DNA from 2 places in the Sphingomonas taxi genome. Region 2 is predicted to be linked to the other one. Evidence: riboswitches for the same ligand, from Rfam matches in the RefSeq annotation. Region 2 holds a riboswitch; the other holds the start of a gene.
The links. A riboswitch is a leader RNA that binds a small molecule or an ion and turns the genes downstream of it on or off. The one in region 2 is predicted to bind S-adenosylmethionine.
Positions count from the first base shown of each region.

Region 1: another riboswitch for S-adenosylmethionine. It lies ahead of MC45_RS18645 (hypothetical protein); the one in region 2 lies ahead of MC45_RS11905 (threonine aldolase family protein).

Region 1 is NZ_CP009571.1:3,461,151-3,470,187, forward strand. Features, by position in the region: gene MC45_RS15870 (hypothetical protein) at 1-680, shown strand, start outside; gene MC45_RS15875 (hypothetical protein) at 774-1,358, shown strand; gene MC45_RS15880 (hypothetical protein) at 1,355-1,912, shown strand; gene MC45_RS15885 (hypothetical protein) at 1,941-2,603, opposite strand; gene MC45_RS18640 (AAA family ATPase) at 2,600-5,026, opposite strand; gene MC45_RS19615 (hypothetical protein) at 5,023-5,325, opposite strand; gene MC45_RS19385 (hypothetical protein) at 5,370-5,708, opposite strand; gene MC45_RS15900 (helix-turn-helix transcriptional regulator) at 5,819-6,004, opposite strand; gene MC45_RS19390 (hypothetical protein) at 6,452-7,156, opposite strand; gene MC45_RS18645 (hypothetical protein) at 7,297-7,905, opposite strand; SAM-I-IV-variant riboswitch at 7,909-8,015, opposite strand; gene MC45_RS19395 (hypothetical protein) at 8,064-9,037, opposite strand, start outside.
Region 2 is NZ_CP009571.1:2,602,663-2,611,699, forward strand. Features, by position in the region: gene rpsL (30S ribosomal protein S12) at 1-94, opposite strand, end outside; gene MC45_RS11885 (alpha/beta fold hydrolase) at 314-1,333, opposite strand; tRNA gene MC45_RS11890 (tRNA-Trp) at 1,464-1,539, shown strand; gene MC45_RS19325 (LPXTG cell wall anchor domain-containing protein) at 1,638-1,781, shown strand; gene secE (preprotein translocase subunit SecE) at 1,973-2,170, shown strand; gene nusG (transcription termination/antitermination protein NusG) at 2,181-2,717, shown strand; gene MC45_RS11905 (threonine aldolase family protein) at 2,782-3,849, opposite strand; SAM-I-IV-variant riboswitch at 3,900-4,009, opposite strand; gene MC45_RS11910 (glycoside hydrolase family 84 protein) at 4,148-6,112, shown strand; gene MC45_RS11915 (hypothetical protein) at 6,173-6,490, shown strand; gene MC45_RS11920 (histidine-type phosphatase) at 6,487-7,743, opposite strand; gene MC45_RS11925 (TonB-dependent receptor) at 7,817-9,037, opposite strand, start outside.

The DNA.
Region 1 (9,037 bases), 860 kb from region 2:
GGATCGATAGGATCAGTCAGGTCACGCCTGGGGTGGTGGCCGCCGCCGATTTCACATCACGTGTCCAGACACTCGGGGTCGGGCAAGTTGCTTTGCTGCGGAACTCGGCAGGCTTCTACGCTGCGGTAGAGCCGCTGGAGGTCGGCTACTCGGCTACTCCGTCTTTGAACGTCATGCACCTGCGGTTCGCGATCCAGACGGATGGCTCGACGGACTTTTCGTCATTTGCGTCCATCTCCGACACCAGACAGGGGAGGACCGCTGAGCTTCTCGCCGCCGTCGCGGATGCCGAGCGCGCTCTGAGAGCTGTGCCCACAGGCAACGACGATGGCGATACCGACGGAGGCGTGGCTGGGATCGGCCACAATCAGCCGCCCCTTGAGTTCGCGATCTCGGAGGCTGACCGGGCGGAAGCTCTAACTGCACTGGCCGTCGTTCAGCAGGAAGCTGTGAGTACGACGCCATCGACTAGCAAGTTGCGCAGTGCTGGACAAACGATCGCACGATTGGCCGGCAAGGTCGCCAAATGGATCGGCGGCAAGGCTGATGCTGCCGCCGATGAGTTTGCTAAGACTGTAGGTAAGGCTGCCGCCGCTGCCTTCGTGGGAGTGCCTACGTGGCTGATTCTTGAAGGTAAGATCATGGCGCTACTTACCGCCCTAGCTAAATTCATAGGCTAGCTCTGTACCACTCGACCGTGCCTACAGAGACTCGCCCTTGCGTCGAGCCGGCTACGACGCCTAGCCTTCATCAGATCGATAGGGGCATGTCTGGTGGATCAAGAGGTGGTTTGGTGGCGTCGGTGGAACTGGTGGAAAGTCGCCTTCTTCGTCATGCTGCTCCTGTTCGAGGGGGCGCGCGAGATTGCGGTCATCCAGGCTAACTCACCAGCGTATCCTGCTACCCTCGCGACGGTAGTCAGCACGGGCGATCTGACTGTTGCCCAGGGGCGCTGGAACCGGATCGACGGCGGTAGCGCGCTTGTTCCAGGAGCCGTGCGGATCGAGTGCCGTCGTGACGAGGGGCGCTGTTACGAGGTCAGCTACAGCATCAACGACCAGTACGTGAACTCACCCGACCTCTCGATCTACCCCGCTACGTGGAGCGTCGATCAGGTCAGCTACGAGAACGACGATCCGGCCTGTGCACGTTACTCCGTCCGGGTCGACCAGAAGCTGAAGAAGGTGTTCGCCATCCGAGAGCGGAAAGACAAGCCCAGCATGGCGGGGTTTGACTGCACTAAGCTGGAGCGGCGGGTCGAGATGACGCTTACCGACGGCTCGGAGCCATTCGCGGACCCAGCAAAGGGGCACTCCCTGCCCGTTCTGTCGCTGCTCAAGGTGGTGTTTGGAAAATGAGAGTTACCGTTCTGCGCGCCTCCATCGGGGCTTTCCTCATTCTGGGCGGGTCCGCGTCGGCGCTGCACGCCCAGCGCTCGATGTACGAAATTACCGAGGCGCATGATGCCGAGGTCCGTGCCCGCAATGCTGAGACGGACTTCTTCTTCGTCAGCACTGTAAACGACGGCTTGAAACAGGTCCGCTTCTACGTTGATCGAAACACGATCAAGGATGCTACGCCCAGTCGTCTCGCTCGGGCTTGGGTCGATGTCTACGAGGTGGTGGACGGTAAGCGGCCGATCCGTTTGCAGCACTCGAAGTTCTTAGAAGAGGTTCGGTGTGGCGACGAGCCTCAGATGCGCATCAAAACGCTCGTGACCTATGCAACGGATGGCCTACCAACAACGCAGACAGAGAACGAAGCTCTGTCCGACGTGATACCCGGCACCAGCCAGGAAACGGTTCACCGTTTCATCTGTGCTTCCGAGCCCGCCAATGCCTACTATCCGGTGTTCAATGGCAATACGCCGGAGAAAGATGCCATGGCGTATTACGTGCGGCAGCCCAGGTAGAGCTGCTGGTAGCGGATGGCCAAGCCGCTCAGAGCGGCTCCGGCTGCCTCGGCTGATGGCCCTCCTGCTGCTTCTCGGCGTACCGGGCCCGCCGAGCCTCGATCGAGTAGCGCCCATGCTTCTGCCCGTTCTTATTGCCACGTGGTGGACGCGATCGGCCGCCGTGGAAACGGCAGCGGCCGTTCGGGCCGGCATAGTTGCGGCAGGGGCGGCCTGCCTGCCTCGCCCAGGCCCCGCACTGCTGACGGAGCGGGATCAGGCCCATCGCTGCGCACAGACCCGCGGGGAGCCCCCTGGACGTAGCGAGGCGGAGAAGCACCCGCCGCATCTTGCGGTCTTCGCCGTGCCTCCAGCAAAACTTGCGGTAGCTGGTGGACCCACGCTCATCCAGCGCCCGTAGCCAGCGCGCCCAGCCGGCCACGTCGTTCGGGTCGTCGGGCTGGCAGTCGATCGCATACCGGTCGAAGGGTGCGCGCGGCGGTGCCCAGCCGGGGGGCGGCGGAACACGAGGGAAGGTCGCGACCTCCGCCGGCGCGGACTGCAAGCGGACAGCACGAACGAAGTCGGATGCATCAAGTGCCGGAGCCGGACCTTCCATGGATTGGAGCGCGAACTCCTCGTCACTCCAACCATCTTCGGCCATGTCGTTGTTTTCTGCGACATGGCCTTCTACGTCGTGAAGCGCGCTCACAGGAACTCGCTCCCGTCGCTCACCACCGGCACGGCAAAGATTTGCCCAGGGGCGGCGGCGACCGTTTCAGCTGCTTCCTTTGCTCCAGTGCTTTTGTGCCTCCTGCCGACCCCGTTCTGCTCCGCTCCACTCCAGTCAATCCCTAAAGGGATTTGACTGGAGCGGAGCACCGCCTGGGGGCCGTCGTGCTCCAGTGCTCCAGTAGTGATTTCGACTGGAGCACGCACTGGAGCAGGCACCTCCTCTGGGCTACTCGCAGATTTTGCGAGTTGGGCTGGCGACCCCGATCCGACGACGATCCACCACCGCTTACGTCTGGATGCGTCGGGGCGTTCTTCACGCGCTAGCGTGCCGTCGTCGAGCAGGTCCTTCAGCACAGCCTTGATGCGGACGCGGTGGCCCTTGTCGCTGGCATCCAACCCCAGTGCCCGGGCAACTGCTTCGCCCGCCCACTGCTCGGCCTTGTCGCTCTCGCGCCATTCGCCCTGGGCGATCATCGCCTGCACGTCAGCGGCCATGGTCGGGGCCAGCGGCTCGGCTGCCCCAGCGGCCGGCGGGTAGTAGCGCGTCGCGACACCGACGCTGTCGCCGATCCACTCGTCACCCTCACCGTTGGGCAGGTCGACGCTTTCCATCCTATACCAATCCGATCCATCGGCAGCCGGTGCCCGGTTGGCTTTGTCGTCGAACGTGCGGAAGTAGCGCCGCGCGCCGCCCGCGTCGCCGGGCTCGGCATTCATGCCCAGGCCGAAGCGGGTGAACTCGTCGTCCGTCATGCGGTTGAGCACTGTCACCGAGCGCGCGGCGTTGGTCAGCGCGCTGGCACCGCGCGCCCGGTCGACGGTAACCTCCGCGCCGGCTGCCTTGGACGTGTGGTGCACGAGCACGATCACGCAGTCGGCCGCCGCCGCCACCTTCGCCCATTCCTTCGCCACCGCGTCGATCGCGCCATTGTCATTCTCGTTGACGGCATGGCTGCTCACAAAGGGGTCGACGATCAGGCAGTCGATCCGGCGTGCCATGATCTCATCAGTCAGGGCCTTGTAGACCGGCTGGAGCACGGTGAAGCCCTGCCGCGTGGCAACGGCCGTGCACAGGCTCTCGTCGGTCAGGCCGCTGTTGACGAACAGCCCACTGGCATCGGCTGGCGCAACGTTGTGGTACATCGCGGCAGCAATGATCGAGCGGTTCAGTTCTTCCCGCGCATCCTCCAGGTTCCAGAGCCACACACGCTTCGGCCCGCCATGCACCTCATGGCCCAGCAGCGGCCTGCCGCTCGCCATCGCCAGTGCCATGCCGACGGTCAGCGCGGTCTTGCCGGTGGCACCGGGGGCGACGATCGCGCCCACGTTGCCGCGCTGGAGCTGCCGACCGTACAGCCATCGCCGCGGCGGGATGCTGTGCGCCGCCGGCCATGCGAACGGGATGGCGCTGATCGCCGCCGCCGCGCGCTGTGCTTCGGCCAGCACTTCGAACCCGTCGCCATCCGCCGCGACAGCCGCTCGGGCGCGCTCGACCGCCCTGTGCGCCGCCCGCTCGGGGTTTGCCTGGGCGAGGCAGTGTGCACTGATCGGCAGCTCGGGGTCGAGCAGAACGGCGACGATCTGATCGGCAGTGAAGCCTCGACGGTGCATGTCGCACGCGGCGGCGTAGGTGTCGGCCGAACGGTCGTCGCCCGCCGGATTGGCAAGCAACTGCCGGAGTGGATCGGCCGCGCCGATGCCCAGGGCGTCGAACGAGGCCAGACCGCCGGCCAGGGCCGCCGGAGCCGGCCTATCAGCGTGTTCGGGCGGCGGGGTGGCTCCATAGGCCGCCGTCAGCTCCGCAGGAGTCGTACGGCCGTCGCTGACGCCCAGCACGGTGGCGGCGGCGGCAACGCGGCCGGAGCTGCGCTTTTTCGCATTGGGCAGATTGATCGTTCCGGCGACACGCAGGATGCGGTCGACGTTCCAGCACGCCGGGTCGCCGCCGAACTGGGCGATGAGCGACCGATTGATGGCCTCCACCGCCGGGGCGTCGAGGCCATCCACCCGCCACAGCGCCTGCACGCCGCCGCCGCTGTCGACGATGACGTGAGGCGGCAACTCCGCGTCGCGCAGCCTCGACACCGCCGCCGCCTTGTCGAAGTTGGCTTCACCCTTGGGGGGATCGATGTCGACCTGGGCATAGTGGATCGCGGTCACGTCCTCCTTGCTCGCCTTCTTGTTGAGGCCCGGACGGACTGCGTTGACGGAATAGTAGACGTTGGCACCGGCGACGTTGCGCTCGGCGGCCCAGACGGCTGCGCCGGCGGCGTCATCGCCAAACCAGCGCGTCTGAGAAGGGCCACCGGCTGCCGGGAACGTGACAAGTTGGATAGCCTCTCCGCCGACTTGGGCGAGGAACTGCTGGATCGCGGCGCGATCGGGTGTGAGGGCACTCATGCTGCCGCTCCTTTGCTTTTGGATTTCGCCCGCACGACTTCGCGCACGACGGCGCGGCGCAGGCATTGGTCGATTTCGGCGGCGGTAAGGTCGGCCCAGCCGGCGCGCGCGATGCATACCGCGGCACGAGCGCGTTGGTCATTGTCGAGCTGGGCCGCGGCATCCTGACCAGCGAAGCGGATCAGGCGGGTCGCCAACCGGAGGCTCGATCCAGCGATCGGCCGGACCCGGTCCCACAGCTCGAACCCCACACGCTCGTCTGCGTCGGGATTGGCGAGCGCGGCCGTGAGGTCACGCATGATCTGCGTCCGTGCGTCGCTCGGGGCGGGCGCTAGGAGCGCGGTCATGCTTGGCGTCCCTGGGCGTTCAGAAAGGCGTCGGGAGCCAAGCCTTCCGGAGCTGAAGGCATAAGCAGCAGTGCCTCTTCAAGAACGAGGGGCGGAACATCGAAGCCTAGTTCTTCAAAGCGAAGCCGCAGCCTTGCGCGCTCCCGATCGGTGACACGGCTGGCGCCCTCGGCGTTCCACCGGATGTGAGTGCCGTTGTGATGACCGTCTTCCCATAGTTCAGAGCATAGCCAAGCGCCCAAGCGGGTGAAGTCGGACAAGATAAGGACGGTTTGCGTCAGGGTGGCAGCGCACAAGCTTGCTTGCTGAACCGTCATATTTGGTGTATTAGTCATGGTGCTTTCTTTCGGAGAAGAGCAATCTACGGCCTCGCTGGGTGCCAGCCCTGCGGGGCCGTTTTGCGTTCAGGGCAATCGCGGAGACCTTGGCGGGCGGGCATCGCAGATCACGCCGCCACCGCACGACCGGCGATAGCGTGGATGCTCGATGCGCGAATGAGCCGGCGCTTGCCGAGCTTCACGCTTTCAAGATCGCCAGCGGATAGCATGGCATAGATGGTCGTCTTCCCGACGCCGCCTAGCATGGCGCGGGCGGTCTCGACTGAGACCAGGACAGGGTCGAACGCAGGCATAGTAACTTCCTTCGCCGGGGCGGAATTGCCCCAAGACCTGAAACTTAGCTGCGCCATTGGTCCTTATGGATACCGTGGAGGAACGCAGGCGAGTTCGCCGGGCCGATGGCGGTCGTACCGCCGCCCAACGGGCTCAAGGACGCCGCTCCTCCGCCGCGCGATCGGCAAGGCTCGGACCGCCCGTCGGTGGCGGCAGGATCAGAGGAGCGGCGGCGTTGCGACATGCGCTGGTCACGCCGTGCACAGGCCCAAGCCGCTTGGCCCTGCCGCTTGCGCCGCCGCCCTGCGCTAGTTTTCCGCTCCAGCGTTGCTGCCGGGCTATCATTGGCAGGCGTGAATGCTGACGCTAGCGCACACTTGCTGGCGATACTTGGTCAAGATCGATGTGCGGCGGCCCTTCGCCTTAGGCTGGGCATTGGTGAGCACTCAGACCCGCAACCGTGCTGCCTAAAGCTCCAGCCATCCAAAAGCGCGATCTCGCACGGGCCGGCTGCTTTTCACCGAGGAGGTCGGAACGACGTAAGTATCTGTGCGACCGGCAAGGATGGTGACTTCCTTTGACTGGGCCACCATCACCCCCGTCATCTGACCGATGGATAAGCGATAGTGGTAGCAATTACTTATGCACTGGGAGGAGAGAGCGGTATCAATTCGATAGGTTGCCCATTCTGCCGTGGAGCCACCGGCTATAATGCCAGCGGACAGCAGCACGCCTGTAAATTGTGCGAGATTTAACGAGCTGAGGGGGTGCCGCATTCTTATTCGAATGCTCCACGTCAGCTCCTCGCTCCGGTATTTTCCAGCAATGCGAGCAATTTCCTGCACCAGCCAAAGCCCGATCAATGCTCCTAGGAACGCCAGTACGAGAAAAGCAAACGGTAGATAGCCGAACGCAATATTATCCTGAACCGAGCTGTCAATTAAACCAGGGCGAAAGCCGAAATTGTGCAGTAAGACATACTTGTAAGAGTAGCCCGAGAGGTAACAAGTCGCAGAGACCATCACGGCGGCAGGGGCCGCGAGCTTTGTAAGCGCCTCCCAAATCGGGTTGTTATCCCTTGCTCGCTCTCTCACCACCGCAAGGGCGGTAGCATTTGGCTTTCGGGGACTGACGTTGATTTTCGGCCTGATAGGTTTCGTTCGCCGTGTCATTCAGTCGGCATGGGCGAGCTATTTCCGCAAAGCAATCAGACAGTTACGCCAATCGTGTCGATTTGGGAGGCGTCGCTGAAGTATGAGTGCAGCACATCGATAAGGGGTGGCTCGCTTAGGCTCGGGAGGGGACGGGTCGCCTATCCATGGGTGAGTGGTAGTCGTGTGGCAGCGTCGCGATATGCGGCGACCGCGGCTTGCCAGAGTTTCAAACCGCATGATCCTGCCGCCGCCTGTGGCGACTTGCCGACGCGCAAAGCTGCGGCCAGCTCGCGATCGGCGGCGGCCTTCACTGCCCAGGCAAGCCCGGCGGCGGCGTGGCGGGCGGCGTGCTGGGCTTGGCCGAAGCGCAGGGCCTCCGCGGCATCGGCGAGCGCACCACGAGCGCGCAGCTCGGCCTCTCCGCCGCCGCCGCCTGCCTCACGCTCAACGACGTTTACACACCACGCCAGCAGCGCGGCGGCGCGCTTCCGCTCCAGCCCAGTGGAGGTGATGCCGCAGCTATCCGATTGCGTATCGCGCGTCCCAACGAGCACTGGCACCAGGGGCAGTAGTAGGTCGGTGCGCCATCGGTCGGGCATGACATCGTTGAGGACCCGGCCGAACTCGATCAGCACTGGGCAGACGCAGGCAGGCCAGTCGCCGTGCCGCTCGCCGGCGAACAGCGCCACCGCCTCCATCAGGCAAAGGCCGTCACCTGGGCCGCTATGCTGGCCAGCGGTCAGCCGGATGTTGTGCCACTCGTGCATGTGTGTGCCTCGCTTCGTTGCCGGCTGCCCGGCCGCATCGCCTACGTGGCTCGCCACCTTGCCCGAGGGGGCAGGTTGGCCTGGGCAGTGGCCCAATCTGAATGCATGTCATATGCTTGCGGCGGGCAGGCGACAGGGTCAAGGGGCGGCCGTGAAAGCTACTGGGGGAGCTCGCCTACCTGATCTTCTAAGTATCGCCGCACGATCTGCCGAGAGAGAGTCGGAGCCTCAGAGCCCAAGCTGATGATCTCGCTCTGCGAGAGGCGACGAACTCCGTGGAACAGCGCGCTACGCAGTTTATATATGCGATCCCAATCGTCGTCACGGTCCGCCATACCCAAACGGGCCAGCATCTTTTTAACGCGATCCGAAATTCCCGTGTTGAACATGCCTGCGACAGCTTTTCTTAGGACAACTTTGTCAGCCTCATTTATAGAGTTGTCGGCTTCAAGGCTGTCACGAATTTTCTTGATCCATTCCTTTTGTTCCGGACTTCGTTTCTCGTTCACGGCCAGCAACTCTACGGCCGCTAATGAAAGAGTGGCAGCTGCCACGGGGTGGTTGCTCATAGTAGAAGCGTTTAATAGCTCACAAGACAGAGAACTTGCCTCGCTCAGTCTACTAATTTGTTTAGTAGATTGATTGATTGCGTCAACATATGGCTCTATCATGAATTTCGCTATCAGTGTTGCGCCCAAGGACACCGTTTGCGAAGTGACAAACGCCGGGTATACGTCCAGGCCGTGAACATCATCTCTTAACCAGACGCCTGTTTTCCGAAACATATCCTCCTTAATCTCATCAGACCACATGCCGGTCGGCTTATTGTCCCCGCCGACATCCACAGGCAGGCCACGAAGTGCACAGATGACGGACAGAGAACGTTGTAGGTCGTGCCCAAACTTCGCGGCTGCCTCAAGGCTGGGGAACCTGGTCGCCGAAAAGATTACCCATTCGTCGGACCCCAGTGTCAGCCCTTGCTGTCGTGGGCGCAGCAAGACTCGCCGGCCCTTGTATTTGAGCTTGATTACTGGGGCTTCAGTGTTGAGCTTGTTGCCGAAGCGGACGCGAAGTCGCATCTTATAGAAGGTGTTTTTGCTCGAAGCCGATGGCTCCGGCATCATCCGGTCAG
Region 2 (9,037 bases):
CGCGCTTCTGCGGGTTCTGCTCCATCGCAGGGACCTTCGACTTGGCCTTCTGCGGGTCGCGGCCCTTGCGGACCAGCTGGTTGATCGTCGGCATGAAGCCTTCACCTCGTATGTGGGTTACTTTGCTGGAGCCTTCACAGCACTTCGGAATACAAAAAGGGACGGATGGCGGCGCATGCACCACCCCGGCCCCACAACTTTGCATCCAGCAATGTTCAAGCATGTCCGACGGATCGCTCCGACGGACGGGGCGGGCCTATACGCAGAGTCGCGCCGCGGGTCAACGGGGGCGCCCGTCCCCCGAGCGGGCGGACTAGCGCCGCGCGGCGAGCGTCGCCAGCAACACCTTTTCGAATCGCGCCGGATCCTCGACCTGCGGGGAATGGCCGAGCCCGTCGAGCGGGACGAGCGTCGCATTGGGCATCTGCGTCACCGCTTTCTTGGCGACGATCGGGATCGCCTCGAGGAACTGGCGCAGGTTGGGCGGCGTCTGCGCCCGGCCGAAGGCGGTCCGGTCGAGCGTGCCGATGAGCAGCGTCGTCGGCGGCTTCAGACGGTACAGCTCGTGCGCGACCGGCTGCGTCTTGATCATCTCGCTGGTCTTGGCCTGGGCGAGCGCCACCGCGTCGCGCCCCGCCCCCTGATACATGCCCGCCAGCATCCACACCCAGCGATCATAGGCCGGCTTCCAGGTGCCGTGATAGTAATTCTGCTGCTGATAGGCCTTGATCGACGCATAGCTCGCCTTGCGCTCGCCCGCCCACAGCGTGTCGACGTCGACGTACGGCAGCCCCTCCTCCGACCGGTCCTTGAGGCCGAGCGGATTGACCAGCACCAGCCGCTCGACCGCCTCCGGATACAGGATGGCGAAGCGCATCGCGAGCATGCCGCCGAAGGAATGACCGACGATCGCCGCACGGCCGATGCCGCGCGCCTCCATCAGCCGGCGGGTGAAGGACGCCAGCATCTCGAAACTATATTGGGCGGCGCGCGGCTTGGCCGATTTGCAGAAGCCGATCTGGTCGGGAACGAGGACGCGATAGCCGGCATTGGCGAGCGCCCGCGCGCTGCTTTCCCACGTCGCGCCGCAGAAGTTCTTGCCGTGCAGCAGCACCACGCTGCGGCCGTTCGGCCGCGCCGGGGCGATGTCCATGAAGGCCATCGTCGCGGGCTGACCGACGATGTCGAAGGTCATCGTCTGCACCGGCCAGGGATAAGTGAAGCGTTCGAGATTGGGGCCAAGCTCGGGCACCGCGACCGGATCTGCGGCGATTCCGACCGCAGGCAGACATGCGAGCGCCAGTGCCGCGCCCGTCGCCATGATCTTCGCCAACCGTCGTCTCCCGTACCAGTTTCGTTACTGCCCCATAATGAGATCGCTACCGGCCGTCACCCGTGCGATGACGATCGCACAGGACCGTCTTGCCCTTTTTTTCGCAAGGCGGTAGAGGCCGCGGCGCTGCAGGAGTGTAGCTCAGTTGGTAGAGCATCGGTCTCCAAAACCGAGGGCCCACGGTTCGAGTCCGTGCACTCCTGCCAGTCCCGCCCGCGACGCGCCGGCCGGACCTTGACCGAACGCAATGAATTTTTTGTCATATTGGCGGTGACGCCGACATTCGGCCTGCTATAAAGCGGGCATGGATGAGGCTACTCGATTTACGCTGGTTTATGCCATTATCGGCGTGTTGCTGCTGATCGGCATACCGACGCTGATCGTATATTTGCGCAAGCGCAAGCGCGAGAAGCTGCGCCGGCGCGGGATCAAGACCTACGGTCATTGAGTTGCGCCGCGGGCGCGCCGGCGCGGCGCCTCCCGGCGGACTTGCCTTTACCGGCCCGCGCGGCTATCTGCGCAGGCCATCCGAAAGCTGAGGACGGGCCACGCCGGTTCCCCACATGAGGGAAGCGGCAGCGGCCTTATGTCTTCAGCGACACGGATTTTCGTGATTCCAGCGGGTTTTGAGAAAAAACAGTGGCGAAGACGACCCCCATCGAATTCATCCGTCAGGTGCAGGCCGAGACCAAGAAGGTCGTCTGGCCGACCCGGCGCGAGACGATCATGACGGGCGTGATGGTGGTCATCATGACCACGATCCTCGCGCTGTTCTTCCTGGGCGTCGACACGTTCTTCAACGCGGTCGTCCAGGCGCTGCTCAAGCTCGCGAAGTAAGGGTTTTCCAATGGCGCGCTGGTACATCATTCACGCCTATTCGGGCTTCGAGGGCAAGGTCCGCGACGCGATCATGGCCGAAGCGACGCGGCTCGGCCTCGAGCAGCTCGTCGAGCAGATCGAGGTGCCGACCGAGACGGTGACCGAGGCCCGCCGCGGCAAGAAGATCGCGGTCGAGCGCAAGTTCATGCCCGGCTACGTCCTCGCCAAGCTCAACATGAACGACGACGTCTACCACCTCGTCAAGAACACGCCCAAGGTGACCGGCTTCCTCGGCAGCATGGGCAAGCCGCAGGCGATCAGCGAGGCCGAGGCCGCGCGCATGCTCAACAGCAAGGAAGAGGCCGCCGCGGCGCCGAAGACCAAGGTCAAGGTCGATTACGAGATCGGCGACGCGGTCAAGGTGCTCGAAGGGCCGTTCGCGAGCTTCAACGGCATCGTCGAGGAACTCGATTTCGACAAGTCGAAGGTCAAGGTGTCGGTGTCGATCTTCGGTCGCGCCACCCCGGTCGAACTCGACTTCGAACAGGTTGAACGCTCGAAGTAATCGCGACCAGTGTCGCGGTACGAAGGGCCGGAGCGGCGACGCTCCGGCCCTTGTCGTATCCGGCTCAGGCAGCCGCGCAGGCGAAAGCGTCCGCGCCCGCATCCCCCGCGACGGCGCGCAGGTCGGCGATCAGGGCGTCGACGCGCGCCGGATCGGCATCCCAGGCGAACATGAACCGCGCGCCGCCGCCGATGAAGGTGTAGAAGCGCCACCCCCGCGCGCGCAGGCCGTCGAGCACCGTGTCGGGCGCGGTGAGGAAAACGGCATTCGCTTCGACCGGGAACATCAGGTCGACGCCGGGCAAATCGGCAACCGCCGCCGCGAGCCGGTCGGCGCAGGCGTTGCCGTGTTCGGCGTTGCTCAGCCAGGCGCCGCTTTCCAGCAGGCCGACCCAGGGCGCCGACAGGAAGCGCATCTTCGAGGCGAGCTGCCCCGCCTGTTTGCAGCGATAGTCGAAATCCTGCGCGAGCGCGGGATCGAAGAACAGCACCGCCTCGCCGACCGCCATGCCGTTCTTGGTGCCGCCGAAGCACAATACGTCGACGCCGGCGCGCCAGGTGATGTCCGCCGGGCGGCATCCCAAGGTCGCGCAGGCATGCGCGAAGCGGGCGCCGTCCATGTGCAGCCGCAGGCCGAGTTCGCGGCACACCGCCGACAGCGCCTGCACCTCGGCAACGGTATAGACCTGCCCCGTCTCGGTCGGCTGGGTGATCGTCACAACGCGCGGCTTGGGGAAATGGATATCGGCGCGCCCCGTGGCGAGCTTGCGGATCGCCTGCGGATCGAGCTTGCCGCTCTCGGTCGGCGCGACGAGCAGTTTCGAGCCGTTCGAGAAGAATTCAGGCGCGCCGCATTCGTCGGTTTCGACATGCGCCTGCGCCGAGCAGATCACGCTGTGATAGGATTGGCAGAGCGAGGCGAGCGCGAGCGAATTGGCGGCGGTGCCGTTGAAGGCGAAGAACACCTCGCATTCGGTCTCGAACAGGTCGCGGAAGGCGTCGGAGGCGCGCTGCGTCCAGTCGTCGTCGCCGTAGGCGCTGGCCGAGCCGCGATTCGCACGGTCCATCGCCTGCCACGCCTCGGGGCAGATTCCGGCATAATTGTCGCTGGCGAATTGCTGGGCGTCGGTCACGTCGCTGTCCTTGTTCCGGTTCGATGCACCAGAGACGAAGCGACGTGTGGCGTGATCCCGTTGGTTGCCGGTCCGGCCACATCCCTCCATCTGCATGGAGGCACCACCTTGCTCGGGAGCAGGTTGGTGTCGGGCGTCGTCCCGACTCTTGATGCTGCCGCCCCCTTAGCGGCCATGACGTATACGATCAAGAGGGTGACGAAGCGTGTCTCGACTGGGCCGGTATGGCGTCCGGCTTGCCGCGGGTGAGACATCTGCCTAAGCCTGCGTAATACCAATTGGATACCGGAGGCACAGGATGACGCGGCGCAAGGGCGGAATCGGCGTATATACGGCAGTGGCGACCACGCTGGCGGGGTTCGCCGCCGCGGCGGGCGCGGCCGAACCGGCGACGCTGCCGGCGATCTTCCCCGCGCCCGCGTCGACCACGCTCGGCGATGGCGCGGTGACGCTCGGTGATTCGGTGGTGCTGGTGGTCGCACCCGGGACGCAGAGCGAGACGGTCGCGCTGGTCCGCGGCATCCTGACTGCCGCCGGGGTGACGACGATCGCCAGCGCGCGCGCGGTGCCGAAGACGCTCGACCGGACCTATGTCGTGCTCGGCACCGGCGACGCCGGCGTGATCCGCGACGCGCTCGCGCGCAGCGGCACGACGCTCGACGGCCATGCCGAAGGCTATACGATCGCCAGTCTCGCTCGCGATAAGGGCAGCCTGATCGCGCTCGCCGGCCAGGACGCCGACGGCCTGTTCCACGCCGCCCAGACCTTCCGCCAGCTCGCGCGGCGGCAGACGCTGCCCGCGCTGGTGATCCGGGATCATCCGGCGATGCCGATCCGCGGCACGATCGAGGGCTTCTACGGCGCGCCGTGGACGATGGCGGACCGCACCAAGCATCTCGCCTTCCTCGCCAGCGTCAAGGCGAACACCTATGTCTACAGCCCCAAGGACGATCCGTTCGCGCGGGCGCGCTGGCGTGAGCCCTATCCCGCCGCGACGCTGAACGAGCTCGGTACGCTGGCGGCGACGGCGCGGCACAACCACGTCGATTTCGTCTATGCGATCTCGCCCGGCCCCACCGTCTGCTTCTCCGATCCCGCCGACGCCAGGGCGCTGGAGCGCAAGTTCGACGCATTGCGTGCGATCGGCATCGACAGTTTTTACGTCGCGCTCGACGACATCGAATATACCAAGTGGAATTGCGAACGCGACACCGCCGCCTTCGGGCCCTCCGGCGCGCAGGCGGCGGGCGTCGCCCAGTCGCAATTGCTCAACACGGTGCAGAAGGACCTGACCGCCAAGGACCCCAAGGCGCGGCCGCTGATCATGGTGCCGACCGAATATTACGACGCCAAGGAAACGCCGTACAAGGCGGCGCTGCGCCAGCACCTCGATCCGCGCATCGTCGTGCAATGGACCGGCACCGACGTGGTGCCGCCCGCGATCTCGATCCCCGACGCCAAGGCGGCGACCAAGGCGTTCGGCCGCAAGACGCTGCTGTGGGACAATTATCCGGTCAACGATTACGCCCAGACCACCGGCCGCCTGCTGCTCGCGCCCTATGACCGGCGCGAGGCGGGGCTGTCCGGCGAGCTGACCGGCATCCTGTCCAACCCGATGAACCAGGAGGCGCCGAGTCGCGTCGCGGTGACCGGCGTCGCCGCCTTTGCGTGGAACGATCGGGACTACGACCCGACGCTGACCTGGCATGCCGCGGCGCGTGAACTGGCCGGCGGCGACGCGCAGGCGACCGCCGCGCTGCTGCTGTTCTTCGACACGCAGCATATGGCGCCGACCTTCGGCAGCCAGCCGTGGCAGCCGCAGGCGCCGCAGCTCAAGGCGCTGCTCGACGACGTGCGCGAGACGCTGGCCGAGGGCGACGCGGCGGCGCGGCAGGCGGCGATCGCCGAACTCGCGCAGCGCGCCGATGCACTGGCGGGGGCGTCGGACATCATCCGCTCGGGCACGGTCGATCCCGCCTTCGCCGCGCAGGCGCGGCCGTGGCTCGACGCCTTGCAGCGCTGGGGCCGCGCGTTGCAGCTGACCGCCGCGGGGCTCGATGCGGCGAATCGCGGCAGCGGCGCCGCGATGCGCTATTTCGCCGATGCCAAGCGGCTGGCGGCCGAGGCGGCAGCGATCCCGTCGATCCCCGGCGCGACCCGGTTCGACGGCCCGATCAAGATTGCCGACGGCGTGCTCGACCGGTTCGTCGCGGACGCGCCGGCGCTGATCGCGACGCCGTCGCCGAACGCCGCCGCCGACTGACCTGTTCGCCGCCCCGGATCGTGCTATCGTAACGGTCCGGGAGCGAACATGGAGGCTGACATGGCTGTGCTATGGTCCCTGTTGCTTGCGGGCTCGGCGATGCCGGCGGTGCCCGCGCGATTCACCGCATTGCCCGCGGGCGAGCGGTTGCAGCGGCTCGACGATTTCCGCGATTCGCTGCCCGCCGGCGCGCGGCGACGACTCGACCGCGCCTTGCCGCGATCGGCGGGCGGCGGCATCGCGCGCTGCGACCATATCGACCGCAGTCGCGCGTCCTGCGAATCGGCGGCCTATCTGCCGGCGCTGCGCACGACCGGTCTGCTGCCGCGCTTCCTGGCGACGCTGCGAAAGCCGGGCGACAGGGCGTCCGGGCGCTAGCGCAGCAACGCCGCGCGGAACTCAGCGAGCGTGCACAGGCCGGCGACGCCACGCGCCTTGCAGCCGGGGATCGGCAGCACCGCGACATAGGGCGCCGCAAGCGGTGCGGCGCTGCGGATCTGATCGAGCGTCTGCGATCGGAAGAGTGCGCGCACGTATCGGTCCCCGGCGACATCGCGCAGCCGTTCGAAGATGATCGCGCCGCCCGGCGACGGATCGTCGGCGGCGAGGCCCGGGACGCGCCAATGCAGGTCGAGCAGCCCGCCGAGGCTGGCGATATTGGTGTCGTGGCCGGAGATCATCGTCACCGCCGCGGCCCCGTCGTCGCCAAGCGAATCGGCGATCAGCGGCGCGAGCAGCGCGAGATTGGCCCTGGCGACGTAGCGCGGACGCGCAAGCAGCCGGAATTCTGCGCTGTGCAGCTCGGACAGCCGGCCGATGTCGGCCGGCGTGGCGCGGCCCCAGCCGACGTCGGTCATGGCTTTGCCGTCGGCATATTCGAGCAGGAGAATTTGGGCCGCGGTCGAGGCGCGATCGAGCGCACCGGTAAGCTTGGGGCGCTTGCCGGGTCGTGCGGGGGCGAGGCCGGTCGGCGTGGCGGCGATGCCGCACCCGGGCGTGGGCTTGCCGCAGAGGATGACGTCGAGCCGCGTCAAGAGCGGGGCGAGGCGGCGTTCCTCGGCGGCGATTCCGGCAGGGCCGGCAGGGCCGGCAGGGCCGGCAGGGCCGGCAGGGCCGGCGGGGCCGGCGGGACCGGCGGCGGCGAGCACCGCGGCCCGCGCCTCCTCCGCATCGAAGGGCACTGTGCCTTCGTCGATCGGTGAGAACAGCGGGTCGGCGACGTCCTGTGGCTTGTGCTCGGGCGCCGACGGACAACCGGGAGCCAGTTCGGCGGCGTAGGTGCGTGCGGTCTCGATCGTCCGTTGGTCGCTGTCGGCGACGATGCGGAGGCGCGCGCAGCCACGGCGCGGCAGCAGACCGGCGGCGGTCCAGGTGGTGCGGTCGTAGCGGGCGATTTGGACCAGCGCGGCGCGGCCGTGCGGCGTGAGATAGCCGGGTGCGACCGGCCATTGCGGCCATGCGTCGCGCGCACTGCGCGCGGGCAGTGGCGGCGACTTGGTCGGCGGGCGGACGCCGTGGCGCATCAGCAGCACGACGCGGTCGAGCGTAAGGCCCGCCGGAGCGGCAGGCTCGCGTGCCGCGACGGGAGTGGCCATACCGGCGACCAGCGTGGCGATGAGCAGGCGTTTCATGTCTTGTCCTCTCCTGAGGCGGCGATCGCCACCCGTCGGGTGCTGCACCTGTCGCAGCACCTTCCCTCGTCGCCTAGAAGTGCAGCTGGGCGCCCCAGCGGAAGCTGTAGCCATAGCGTTCGCGCTCGACCAATTGCGGCTTCGATCCGATATAGCGACGCCACGCCGCATCGGTGAGGTTGAGCGCCTGACCGAAGAAGGTGAGCTGCGGCGTCACTTCATAGCTGAGGTTGACGTCGAGCTGGCCGTTGCTGTCGGTATATTGGTCGGTCGCCGCACTGGTGCCGATCGTATCGAGGTAGGGCGAGCGATAGGAGTAAGCGGCGCGAATCGCGACGCCGTATTTCTCGTAGAAGACCTGTGCGGTGCCGACGTCGCGCGACTGGAGGAACAACGGCAGGTCGCCGGTGCGCGGCGGCTGGCCGGGAACGGTGCCGCTGCCATGACCGGTGATATGCGCGTAATTGACCGCGAAGCCGAAGCCGTCGAGCGCACCCGGCAGGAAGGTGAAGCGGACCTGCGCGTTCGCCTCGATGCCCTGCACCTCGGCCTTGTCGAGATTGAGCGGCTGGACGACGTTGACGCCGGTCAACGCCTGGCCGGCATAGGTGCCCGACTGGCTGATCCGCGTGCCCGTGTAGATCGGATCGTCGATATGTTTGTAGAAATAGCCGACCGACAGAAGCCCCTGCCCCGGCAAATAATATTCGACCGCGCCGTCGAGATTGACCGCCTTGTAGGGCTTGAGGTCGGGATTGCCGAGCGTGACCGTCGTCGGCGAGGTGGTCGTGTCGACCGCGACATAGGGCGACAGATCGGGGTAGTTCGGGCGGCCGATCGCGGTGGTCGCGGCACCGCGGACGATCAGGCCGTTCGCCACCTCCCATTTGGCGTTGAGGCCCGGAAAGACGTCGGTGTAGCTCTTGCGGCCGAAGGCGTTGTAATCGGCGTTCAGCGCCGAGGCGGCGGTGATGAGCTTGCCCTTGGTCCGGTCGCGGGTGTTCTCGACGCGGACGCCGGGCACCAGTGTCAGCGTGCCGAGATGGAGCGTGGCCATCGCATAGCCCGCCGCGATGCTCTCGCGCACGTCATAGTCGTTGGCGAGACTGTTGGTGCGGCTCGACCCGACGTTGACCGCGATCGTGCCGGGATTGGCGGCGAGGAACGCCTGCGCACGATCGTAGCCGACCCGCACCGGAAAGGGATAGGCACCGTCGTAGAAGCTGGTGTCGCCGAGATAGGAGACGTTGGCGAGCGTGAAGCTGCGGCCGGTGGTGAGACCGTAATTGAGCAC